3 regions of the Cytobacillus mangrovibacter genome follow, and region 2 is predicted to be linked to each of the others. Evidence: riboswitches for the same ligand, from Rfam matches in the RefSeq annotation. Region 2 holds a riboswitch; each other region holds the start of a gene.
What was found. A riboswitch is a leader RNA that binds a small molecule or an ion and turns the genes downstream of it on or off. The one in region 2 is predicted to bind cobalamin.
Positions count from the first base shown of each region.

Region 1: linked by a shared signal. The riboswitch ahead of ACFYKT_RS12405 (ABC transporter substrate-binding protein) and the one ahead of ACFYKT_RS21645 (ABC transporter substrate-binding protein) in region 2 are both predicted to bind cobalamin.
Region 3: linked by a shared signal. The riboswitch ahead of ACFYKT_RS05890 (ribonucleoside-diphosphate reductase subunit alpha) and the one ahead of ACFYKT_RS21645 (ABC transporter substrate-binding protein) in region 2 are both predicted to bind cobalamin.

Region 1 covers NZ_JBIACJ010000006.1:84,230-88,520, forward strand. Annotated here, with positions in the region: gene ACFYKT_RS12400 (hypothetical protein) at 1-1,324, shown strand, start outside; cobalamin riboswitch at 1,520-1,708, shown strand; gene ACFYKT_RS12405 (ABC transporter substrate-binding protein) at 1,875-2,891, shown strand; gene ACFYKT_RS12410 (FecCD family ABC transporter permease) at 2,888-3,928, shown strand; gene ACFYKT_RS12415 (heme ABC transporter ATP-binding protein) at 3,928-4,291, shown strand, end outside.
Region 2 covers NZ_JBIACJ010000022.1:37,208-41,498, reverse strand. Annotated here, with positions in the region: gene mgtE (magnesium transporter) at 1-303, opposite strand, end outside; gene ACFYKT_RS21650 (hypothetical protein) at 493-1,269, shown strand; cobalamin riboswitch at 1,463-1,659, shown strand; gene ACFYKT_RS21645 (ABC transporter substrate-binding protein) at 1,779-2,756, shown strand; gene ACFYKT_RS21640 (FecCD family ABC transporter permease) at 2,803-3,780, shown strand; gene ACFYKT_RS21635 (adenosylcobinamide amidohydrolase) at 3,784-4,291, shown strand, end outside.
Region 3 covers NZ_JBIACJ010000002.1:492,464-496,754, reverse strand. Annotated here, with positions in the region: gene ACFYKT_RS05900 (methyl-accepting chemotaxis protein) at 1-799, opposite strand, end outside; gene ACFYKT_RS05895 (MBL fold metallo-hydrolase) at 963-1,820, shown strand; cobalamin riboswitch at 1,930-2,108, shown strand; gene ACFYKT_RS05890 (ribonucleoside-diphosphate reductase subunit alpha) at 2,390-4,291, shown strand, end outside.

The sequences.
Region 1 (4,291 bases), on a different contig from region 2:
GGAGCATGAGAAGGAACAGCGTGAAAAATCGGGAAAAAAGGTTGTCAAACATGAAAAACAGCCGCAAGAATGGGAGGACCTTGATCTAAAGGTAAAGGAAGTCGAAATAAAAGACCAAACGAAGAAAACGAAAGAGGAAATCAAGCAGGCTGAGAAGCTACAAAAAGAAACGGAAACAAATATTGCTGGCTATGAAGGGGATTTGTTAACCTTATCTGTTATCCTCAAGGAGGAAGCAGCAGTATTCACAAATGATGAGATAGAAAAAATCAAGAGCCAGGGAAAAGCCTGTATCTTAGCCTGGTGTGAAGAGCATCAAGCCATTCAGGAGGAAGGCAAGGAAAAGCATGCGAAAATCGAGCAATCTTTGCGTAATTTAAAACTTACGATTGAAGGCAAGGATTGGGAGATTCGCTTCAAAAATGAAGTATTAACAACACTGGACCATTTAGATACAAGGTATTATACCCATATCCAAAGTGTCGTAAAGAATATGAAGCTTTTTTCACAAAGTGGGTTAGAGCAGTTAGAACGGGACAAAGAAAGGGCAGAGAGGGCTCAAAACTTCTGGGCGAGTCGTGCCAGCATGAAGGTTATGAGCATTTCAGAGGCAATCCGTTCGATGATTGCAAAAATGAAGGTGAAAAATGAGCGAGGCTCATTCCCGCTGGTGCAGCTAAAAGAAGACATATTACCGAAAAGGCCAGAGGACGTCGAGTCGCTATTGAAGCAGCATTTCGTATTAGCGATTAACAAAATTACGAAGCAATTTGATATGATTGATGACCATAATCGAGTGTTAGATCAAGCAATAAAAGAGCTTATTAGTGATGAGCAAATTTTATTTGTCTCCCTCCGGAATCGATTTCCAGAGTTACTCGTCTACAACATGAGAACAGATAATGCTTTTATGTATGGGAAGCCGCAAAAGGAGCATTATTCAACATGGCAGACGATCAATCAAGGCTCGAAGACGAAATCCGATGGAAGCGGCGGACAAAAACTATCAGCCCGAATGGTCATGATGATGATGTTATTGTCGGTTAAGAGTGAAACTGACCAAGCTTGGGTTCCATTAGTCTGTGATAATCCATTCGGACAGGCTGCATCAGCCCATGTCCTTGACCCGATTTTCGCTGTTGCTGAGAAACTGAAATTTCAATTCATCGTCGTCACTCCACCAGAGCTAGTGAAAACGGAAATTAGCCAAAGATTCGATGCCTACTACAAACTCGATTTCATTCGCGAAAAAGGAAAAGAAATTGTTTCCGACACGATTGTTCCAGCGTTTCGGATCTATCAAGGCGAGGAAGTGGGACAATAGGGCAGATATAGATTTATAGATAAAATCTCATCTGATGCATAGAAGGCGGGGGATTATGGATATTATCAGAATGGTGTTTAGGCTAAGAAAGAAATTGATAATCAATTAATTTAGAGTCTATCAGTCATACATGATCTATTCATATCTTGAAGTTATTGCTATAATACTAGATGAGAATATTGCTTGACCAATTGAATCTTAGATAGCTAGTAGGTGCCTTGTCGTTGGATAAGGTTAAAAGGGAAGCCGGTGTGAATCCGGCGCGGTCCCGCCACTGTTATTCGGGGATAACCTCGCAGTACCACTGTTCCAGTTAAGGAATGGGAAGGAGAGGAAGTCACATTACCCGTAAGTCAGGAAACCTGCCTACATAGCTTGCCAACGAAATCCTTCGTGGAAAAGGATAGGCTTAATCAGTATAAATTTACTTTATTTGTCTGGTTTTCGCATGCCTTGTTTCCGAATGGAAGCAGGGCTTTTTTCGTTGTTCAGAAGACTTCATGATATCAAGCTCATCTCGAACCATAAACGAAGGGAAGAGGATTGAGTAATGAAAAAGTTATTAGTATTACTATTAACAGTATTGGTAGCGTTAACTATCAGTGCATGTGGGGCAGGAAATGACGAGACAAAAAAGGACAGTTCTGCTCAAAAAGCATCTTCAGAAGTTGAAAATAACGAAAATTCCGATACCGAACCGAATGAGGAGGGAACGGATAAAGTAACAGTTTATCCATTGACAGTCAAGGATGCAACAGGTTTAGAATTAACCTTTGAAAAGGCGCCAGAGCGTATTGTTTCCACTTCTCCATCGGAAACAGAAATTCTTTTTGCTCTAGGCTTGGATGATAAAATTTACGGTGTTTCGGATTTTGATGATTATCCTAAAGAAGCATTAACGAAGTCGAAAGTAGGCGGGGTATCAAAGCCAAATGAGGAAGCGATTATTGCTGCCGATCCAGATTTAGTAATTGGCGGCATTTCAATGAAAGATGATATTGTGGAGAAATTTCGTGGGTTAGGGCTGACATTATATAAAACAGAGCCGAAAAAGCTGGACGATATTTTAAATAATATTCTTCAAATTGGAATCATCACAAATACACAGGAAAAAGCAGAAGAACTTGTGGCACAAATGAAAAAGGATATTGACGCAGTAACAGAAGCGGCTGCAACTCTTAAAGATGAAGAGAAGAAAAAAGTATATATCGAATTTTCCCCAGGCTGGACAGTTGGCAAGGGTGAATTTATGGATGAACTGATTACGTTAGCTGGAGGTATTAATATTGCCTCAGATATGGAAGGCTGGAATGCGATTAATGAGGAGAAGGTCATTCAGGATAACCCAGATGTGATTCTGTATACTGCTGAAGTTGTTGATGATAAATCTGGAAAGCCATTAGCAGAACTTATTACGTCAAGAAATGGCTGGGAGAAGATTTCAGCTATTCAAGATGGCAATTTGACTGGCATTGAAGGGAATATCATGTCTAGACCTGGTCCTAGAATCACAGATGCTCTTACACAAATGGCTGAAGCCATTTATCCGGAATTGTTTAAGAAATGAAAAGAAGATTAGCACTATGGGGGGGAGCGGGTTTCGTTCTCCTTCTTCTTTCAGTAGTTGTTAGTTTGTCGTTAGGATCAGCTAATTTGCCCCTTTCACATGTTTGGGGGATTATCCTGCACCAGCTTCCATTCCTAGAGGGTTCCATAAATACAGACTGGGCGGCATCCTCTGAGCAAATTATTTTAAAAGTTCGTTTGCCGCGGGTGTTTCTTGCCATCCTAGTTGGAGCGTGTTTATCACTTGCTGGGGCTGGTTTTCAAGGAGTATTGCGCAATCCGTTAGCTGACCCATATACATTAGGGGTAGCATCTGGTTCAGCGGTAGGTGCTGCATTCTTAATTTTATTCGGGTTTCATACCATTTTATTTGGTACTTGGACCATTCCGTTGGTTGCATTTGTGACAGGGTTAATCAGTTTGTTTGTCGTTCTCCGTTTAGCCAATGTACAGGGGAAGTATAAATTAGAAACGATCATTTTATCTGGCGTTGTTGTTTCTGCTTTTCTCGGGGCTATTGTTTCCTTTATGGTATCGATGTCCGATCAGGTAGTGAATGAGATTGTTTTTTGGCTAATGGGAAGTTTAGCCCTTAGAGGCTGGTCTTTTACCTTTGTGCTCATGCCGTATTTAGCCATTGGGATTATCGTCTTGCTGTCCTATGGACGAACATTAAATTTATTTGCATTAGGGGAGCGGCAAGCTGCTCATTTGGGTGTCAATATTAAACGAACTCGGTTAGTTGTGCTGGTTGTTTCCACACTTATTACTGCTGCTGCAGTATCGATCGTTGGCACTATTGGCTTTGTTGGACTTGTCGTCCCACATTTAGTGAGACTGATGGTTGGACCAGATTACCGAATATTACTGCCTTTGTCAGTGATCTTCGGTGCAATATACGTGCTTTGGGCTGACACGATTGCCCGTACATTACTTAGTCCGACGGAGATCCCACTTGGAGTCGTGACCGCAGTTCTTGGCACACCATTCTTTGCGTACTTACTTCGCAGGAACAAGCAAATGTCAGGGGGAATTTGATGGTGTTTATTGAAGTTGAAAAGCTGAGTAAACAGTTTGACAATCAGTCAGTGCTCGATGAGATAAACTTTTCAGTGAAACGTGGAGAATGTCTTGGGATTATTGGACCGAATGGAAGCGGCAAGTCCACATTACTAAAGCTATTGTCAGGAGTGGAAACTTCAACGACTGGAAAAATTGAAATTAATCAGAAACCGATTGAACAATATACGCGAAAAGAACTAGCTAAATGGTTGGCAGTCTTACAGCAAGAATCTTTGCCACCAATTGGTTTTACAGTAAGAGAAGTCATAGAGATGGGACGATTTCCTTTTCAAAATTGGCTAGGCGAAGAGACAACCGATATTGAACGGCTTATTGATT
Region 2 (4,291 bases):
GAGAACAGCTAAATCATCATTGTCCATTAAATCAAGGACTTTACCTGTTTTTTCAATCCCAAGTTTATTTAACACATCAAGCTGTATTTCTTTGTTCAGCTCTTCCAGCAAGTCTGCGAGCCGATCAGTATTCATAAAGAGCAGAAAGCGGGTTTTATGCTTTTCTGGCAGGTTTTCGTAAATATGAGCGATATCGTAGGGCTGCAATTCATCAAGAATTAGTTCAAAGTCAGTTTTTTTATTTTCTTTTAATGTTTTTATGATGTGAAGAGTAATCTGATTTTCGGTCATGCTTTGAATCAAACTTCTCACACTCCTTCCATCGGACTCTATATCTATATTATAATGCCACGATAATGATAAAAAATTTTGTGGCTGAACGAAATGTGTTATGGTTAATGTAAATGAAATAAACAGGAAAAGCTAGCAATACTTTGATATGATTGAAATAAAAGAACCAAACCAGTTATCTAATGTTCGGAGGTTTCACCATTGAAAAAAAGGAACCAAGTTATTCGTGATATTATTTATATTTATATAAATGAACGTGAGCACTATACGATCACATACGGAATTGAATTTGAAGAGTTTGCTCAAGCCTTATTCCAATCATTAAATCATCTTCTATTGTTGAAGCATCATTTTGAGGATGGTGATTTTAATAGGCATACATTGCATGAGTTTGTATCAAATGACAAGCTGAAGAAGCTTATGGATGATGATGTGTATGGATATGGTGATTTCTGCTGGATTGATTTTGAAGAGGAAGAGGCTTTAAATGAATTGCCAAGCCAGGCAATCGCGGAGCTGCTTTACTTAGGCCATTTGAAAGAGCACCTAAAGCTGCCTTTTTATAATCATCTAAGCAACAGGTATGTCTATTTGGCACATGATGATGGTTGGTTTAATAAGACATACTATCGTGATTTCAGTGATTTTTACCGGATGATGGGAGAGGTCATTCCAGGGAAATTGAGTCAGACAAAAGTTGAAAAGTCATTGCTTGGGATGAAGAAGAAGAGGACATATCCATCCATTTCAAGTGATATTCTTCGTCAGTTAAAACCATTGCTGAGGGAAGGCGTTATTCTCTCAATTAAAGATATTGAACAAAGCCGTACAAATATTGAAATCCCAATTTGGACGATTGGGGACTTTTCGAATATGGATGATATGTATGAGGAATACTTGAATATTATCAAAGAACCATGTGATGCGAAGCTTGTTATTGATAAAAAGTCACGAGAATGGAAAGTTTACGGCCGGTAAATGATAAATTATCGGCTCTTTTTTTATTTAATCCCCTTGCTATCAGCTGAATGATCAACTAAATTCACTAAGGATTACATACGTCCTCAGGTAGTATTGGACAAAATCTACATTTATACGTCAATCCGGAAAATATTAAATATGAATACTCCATTTTGAACATAATCGTGTATAATCGGAATTAGCGGAAAATTTCATACATATAAAGATTAGGTGTCTGACAAAAAGTATTTTTTTGAAGACTTAAAAAGGGAAGTTGGTGTAATTCCAACGCGGTCCCGCCACTGTAAATGGGAGCTAACTGCATTTGCCACTGTACAAGCATGTATGGGAAGGCGCAGGAAGGCAATGACCATAAGCCAGGAAACCTGCCAATCTTTACGCACCATAAACCTACGAGGATAGGAGGTGTTTGACTGGATTCATATTTTTTTTTCGAGCGTATGACTATTCAAACATCTCCATTTCAACTGTGGGGATGTTTTTTTAATTTAGGGAGGAAAGATAAGATGAAAAAATTATATTCATTATTATTCGCAATGCTTCTAGCTGTCGGTGTATTGGCAGGCTGTGGTGGAAATACGGAAGAGCCAAATGAAAATGCGAATACCAAAGATAAAGAAACGCAACAAGTCAAGGAAGAGTCTGCCTTTCCCGTTACAATAAAGGACGCTCTCGATAATGAGGTTATCATCGATGCAAAACCGGAGAAAATTGTTTCTCTTATTCCAAGTAACACGGAGATTGCATTCGAATTGGGATTAGGTGAGCAAATTGTCGGTGTAAATGATTTTGATAATTATCCTGCAGAAGCAGCTGACAAGGAAAAAGTCGGCGGACAGGAATTTAATGTTGAGAAAGTGATTTCATTAAGCCCGAATCTTGTTCTTGCACATGAATCAACTGCTGATGCTGTGGAAGTAGGGCTGCAGCAGTTAAGAGATGCAGGAATTGCTGTGTTCATCGTAAATGATGCGGAAAACTTTGATCAAGTATTTGAAACAATTATTACGATTGGTACGGCAACAGGAAAGAAAGAGGAGGCTGAGAAGCTAGCAGCGAACATGAAAGAAAAGCTTGAAGCAATTATAGCCAAAGCAGCAGATATTACAACAGAAGAACGTAAAAAGGTTTTTGTTGAAGTATCACCAGCACCAGAAATCTTTTCAGTTGGATCTGACACTTTTATGAACGAAATGCTCCACATCATTCATGCTGATAACATTGTGACTGAAGAAGGATGGGTGCAACTGGACTCAGAAGCAGTTATTGAGCGGAATCCAGATGTTATTATTACGACTCATGGGTTTTATACAGAAGATCCTATTGGAAATGTTCTGGGCAGAGATGGATGGCAAGACATCACTGCTGTGAAAAATAAGCAAGTGGTCGATGTAGACTCTGATATGGTTACCCGTACAGGCCCAAGGCTTGTTGAAGGAGTAGAGGAACTTGCAAAAGCTATTTACCCTGAAATATTTAAATAATAAAGGGATCGCCTATTTAATTGCAGCTATCTTTCTATTGGTTGCGATGCTGCTCGGGATATCAATTGGAACGGTTTCCGTTTCTGTTATAGATATTCTGAAAATAATTGGCGCAGAAATTTTCCGCCTGTCACCAAATGAACAGATTGATCCCATGTATACGAATATTGTCTTAAATATTCGGCTGCCAAGGGTTATTTTAGCAGGGTTAGTTGGGGCGTCTCTCGCAATTGCAGGAGCCGCCTTTCAAGGTTTATTAAGGAATCCGCTCGCAGATCCCTATACACTAGGTGTCTCTTCTGGTGCATCAGTTGGTGCGGTATTAACGATGTTTTTTGGTATTTCGATTCCTTTTGTTGGGCTGTTAACCTTACCATTGCTTAGTATCTTATTTGCTTTTATTACGATCTTTGTCGTTATGCTATTTGCCCGTCAAATCGATCGATCGATGAAAGTGGAAACGATCATACTAACAGGGATCATCTTTAGTTCCTTTTTAGGATCAATTATATCGATGATGATTGCGCTTACAGGAGAGGAGCTAAGACTAATTATTGGCTGGCTTCTCGGCAGTGTTTCAATGAGGGGCTGGGCATATATTAAAATTATTCTTCCATTCTTTATCATTGGCTCCTTTCTTCTTCTTATAAACACGAGAGAATTAAATGCGATGTCTTTTGGTGAAGAAAGAGCACAGCATATCGGTGTGAATGTCCAAAAGAGAAAGAAGATCATTCTAATTGCTGGTTCAATTTTGACGGGGGCGGCGGTTGCTGTATCAGGAACAATTGGCTTTGTCGGGCTCGTTATCCCACATTTAACAAGACTTCTATGGGGACCGGATCATAAGCATTTATTGCCGCTTTCCATACTAACAGGAGGAGGCTTTCTCATTTTGGCTGACCTAGTAGCCCGTACGCTTATTTCTCCTTCAGAATTGCCGATTGGTGTGATCACAGCCTTAATTGGTGCACCGGTATTCGGGATTATTTTAATGAATAGAAGAAAGGAAAGAAGAGGATAGATGATGCTAAGTGTACAGGGATTAACAGGCGGATATTCCGGGGATGCCATTGTAAAGAATGTCTCCTTTGAATTAGAAAAGGGTGAATTGTTCGGAATCTTAGGGCCGAATGGCAGTGGGAAAACAACCTTATTAAAAATGCTTAGTGGGATTCTTCCTTTTTCAAGTGGAGATGTTTTCTTAAAAGGAAAATCCCTGAAGATGTATACACCGAAGGAATTGGCGACAATCATCGCAGTTCTATCTCAGCACTCTTCACAATCATTTTCTTATACAGTTAAGGAGACCGTTTCGCTTGGTCGGTATGCCCATCAGAAAGGCTGGTTTCAAACATGGTCTGATGAAGATGACAGCATAGTCATGCAGGCAATGGAACAAACAGGGGTCGCTCACTTTAAAAATCATTATATTCATGAATTGTCTGGTGGAGAAAGGCAGCGGGTTTTTCTTGCACAGGCACTTGCACAGGAACCGGAAATCTTGCTGCTTGATGAGCCGACAAACCATCTGG
Region 3 (4,291 bases), on a different contig from region 2:
AATCCTCAATTAACTCCCTTGTTGAATGAAACATTTTATTTATTACAGCTAAATTATTATGCGCATTATGAGCAATACTTGAAATTTGTTCACTTTGCATTTGACTGCCTGCGGAAACTTCATTAATTGCAATTCTCATCTCATCTTGTGAATTAACACTGAATTGAATTTTTTCATTTACTTTGCTTATACTTTCGACAATATTCAATAATTCCCTTTCGAGATGATCTTTTTGTTCTTCCTTCGCTCTTGAATTAGATTCCGCCTGATTAATGAATTCTTGAAGTTTTTTGTATTGTTTATCATTTAAATGAATTAATACGGATAACAGCACAACTGAAAAAATATAAATCATCAAAAATGAAGAGAATTCTGCTTTCATGTAAGCATAGGGTTCTGTCGGAAAAAAGCTATTATAAAAAAGGATAATTAAACCAAAAACAACACCGATTCCAAAGATTCTTTTATTAAACTGAACCGCAGCAAAAATGGTAAAGAAATATACACTTATAACACCAGACAAATTACCACCCATTAAAAAGGTTGGTATTAAGGTACATACATTCATCCCTATAACCATGATGTATGCAAATAAAAACTCTTTCCCTGTTTTATTCACAAAAAAATAAGCAAGAGGGTAGATCAGTATTTGCATTATATATATGGTACTTTGTAATGAGTTTTGAGCTAAAGATAACATGCCAACCAGCCCAAGGATCGTTGAAATCAAATACGTAACGAGCATCAATTTATTCTTGCTTTTCAAATCCATTAATTTTAACTGTTGTATTGCATTCATGTTGTTTCCCCCATTTTTAGATCGTATACTTTATTATCGGTATTCCTGTGACTTTTTACATATGAACCATAGAAAAATAGATAACTAAGTTATTTTCATTTAATTATTTTACGGAAATTAAGAAACACTAACGATATGCTGTTCCATAGGAGGATGATTATTGATGGATAAGGAAATGAATTATGGAAGTGATTATAAATTTATTCCTGCCACTTCAATCGGCAGTGGCATTGGGTTTCAGCTATTGCCTGACGTATACGCTCATACAATCCAGATTGTTAACATTATCTTCGTCGGTGATCCAAAAACAAACGATTATATTCTAGTAGACGCCGGAATGCCTCATTCAGCAAATGAGATCATCTCAGTTGCCGAAGAACGTTATGGCCCAACTAGTCACCCAAAAGCAATTATCCTAACACATGGGCATTTCGATCATGTTGGAGCAATCATTGAATTAATCGAGCATTGGGACGTTCCCGTTTTTGCACATGAATTAGAAATTCCATTCTTAACTGGCCAATTTAGATATCCTGAACCAGACCCATCAGTTGAAGGTGGACTGGTCGCGAAGATGTCCCCCTTATTCCCTAATGAACCGATTAACTTAGGGAATCATATCGAAAAACTTCCAAGTGATGGAAGCATCCCATTTATGCCGGATTTTAAGTGGATACATACTCCTGGACATTCACCAGGACATGTTTCGCTTTTTAGGGAAAAAGATCGCACACTTATTGTTGGTGATGCCTTTGTAACAGTTAAGCAAGATTCACTATACAAAGTTTTTACCCAGGAACAGGAGATAAACGGACCGCCAAGATATCTGACAACCGATTGGAAATCAGCCAAAAATTCAGTAAGTAAATTAGCAGCTTTAAACCCGAATCTAGCAATTACTGGACATGGATTACCTATGTCAGGTGAAGAATTGTCAACGAATTTAAGAAAATTAGTTCAAGACTTTGATCAAATAGCAGTTCCAGACTATGGAAAATACGTGAGTAAAGACTTACACTAAAGTTTCCTCTTTACGGAAATTAAAAAGTTGTAAAAAATTCTAATCTAGCTTATAATCAATGAAAGTTACATATATAGTATTATCATTTCATTAATACTACAATATACAGTGATAAACCTATAAATATGGTGTCTATTAAGACTTAATAGGGAATCTGGTGTGACTCCAGAACTGTTCCCGCAACTGTAAGTGCCGTCGAAATAAGTGAACCACTGTCCACTCGGATGGGAAGGACTTAAAGTAGGTTAAGGCACAAGTCAGGAGACCTGCCATATTTAGAACGTGTTATCTTCTTCGGGAGCTGGGAAGGTAGAATGAGGGTATTTTTTATAGACCTTTTTTAAGTCTGTGACAATATCAGCGTTTGTTAAACCCATCCTCTTTCTTGAGCGATGGGTTTTTATTTTTCTTCAGAAATAAATAAAGCATTAAGCAAATTTATTTAAAAGTGCTCTTCTTTAGAAGATTGTAGTTCTTGAAAAGTTTCCTAGCGACAAAATCAACCTTTACCAACGTTGAACAATGTTATGAAAAAAGCCTAAAAAAGCATTTATAAAGGAGCGGTTTTTATGAAAACAACGATCCATTCAGAACTGGATAATGTATTACATACGATTAACAGAGCGTCAGACACATTCAATATTGATATTCGTGAACTTGAGCAAAAAATGTCAGAGCAAAACTTAACAGAAGAAGCAGCAAATGAACAAGCACTCCTCTATTCATTGAACAAAATATCAATGGATCAGCCACAATGGACCTTTCTTGCTGCTCATTTATATTTAAATGAGCTTTATTCTAAGGCCGCAACAAATAGAGGATATAACAAAGGATTGAAATATGGTGATTTCTTTGAGCTTATAAATGACCTAACCAAACTAGGAATCTATTCAAGAGATTTACTAGATTTATATACAAAGGACGAAATAATTGAATTAGGAAAAGAAATCGATCCTGAGAAAGATTATCTATTTAATTATGTTGGCTTATTCCTTCTTACTGACCGTTATCTTGCGAAAGATTATGAGAAAAACTTGTATGAATTGCCACAGGAACGATTCATGATTATTGCAATGACTTTGATGAAAAATGAAGATAAATCTAAGCGACTTTCACTTATTAAAGAAGCTTATTGGGCATTAAGTAACTTATACATGACAGTTGCTACCCCCACTCTTTCTAATGCTGGAAAAAGTTATGGACAGCTTTCCTCTTGTTTTATCGATACAGTAGACGATTCATTAGACAGTATTTATTTAAATAATTGGGACATAGCCCGATTAAGCAAAGATGGCGGTGGTATTGGGATCTATTACGGAAAGGTCCGTGCCCTAGGATCAGATATTAAGAAATTCAAAGGAAACTCTTCAGGTGTTGTCCCATGGATCAGACTAATTAATGACACAGCAGTCAGTGTTGACCAATTAGGGCAGAGACAAGGAGCTATCGCCATCTATCTAGATGTATTTCATAAAGATATCATGAATGGTTTTCTTGATTTAAAAACAAACAATGGTGATGAGCGCCGTAAAGCACATGATATTTTCACAGGAGTCTCCATTCCTGACTTATTCATGAAGAAACTAAGAGAGGTTGATCAGTCAGGCAGAGGCATTGGTGAATGGCATACCTTCTGTCCTCATCAGGTTAAGCAAATCATGAGCTGGAAAGATGATAATGGCGTCCCATTAGGTCTTGAGGATTTTTATGATGAGTCAGATAACAGCTACTTCACCCAAAAATATGAGGATGCTGTCAATCACCCTCTTCTACCGAGGAAGACATACCGTGCAATGGATATTATGGCGCGCATCATGGTTGCGCAGCTTGAATCTGGTACACCTTATATGTTCTATCGTGATGAAGCAAACCGACAAAATCCGAACAAACATGTTAGAGGCGAAGGTTACACCTCGATTTATTGCAGTAATTTATGTACAGAAATCATGCAAAATATGTCTGCAACAGTTATTCAGAAAGAGTATCTTGATGAAGACGGAAATATTGTCATTATTCGAAAGCCTGGTGACTTTGTCGTATGTAATCTTTCTTCTATTCACCTTCCAAATGCAGTTAGAGCAAATATATTAGAGCGACTGATCCGTATACAGATGCGAATGCTCGATAACACGATCGATTGTAATAATATTTCTGTTGGACAAGCAAAATGGACAAATGAAAAGTATCGTGCAGTTGGACTAGGTACCTTTGGCTGGCATCATCTACTTGCAATCAAGGAAATTCACTGGGAATCTGACCAGGCAGTTGACTTTGCAAATGAATTATATGAGGACATTGCTTACTATACGATTCTAGCTTCAATGGAATTAGCACAAGAAAAAGGAGCCTATCGACTATTTCCACATTCTGAATGGCAGACGGGAGCCTATTTTAAACGGAAGAATTATACTTCAGGTCGTTGGAGAAAGCTGCAAGAAAAAATACAGGCATGTGGTGTTCGAAATGGCTGG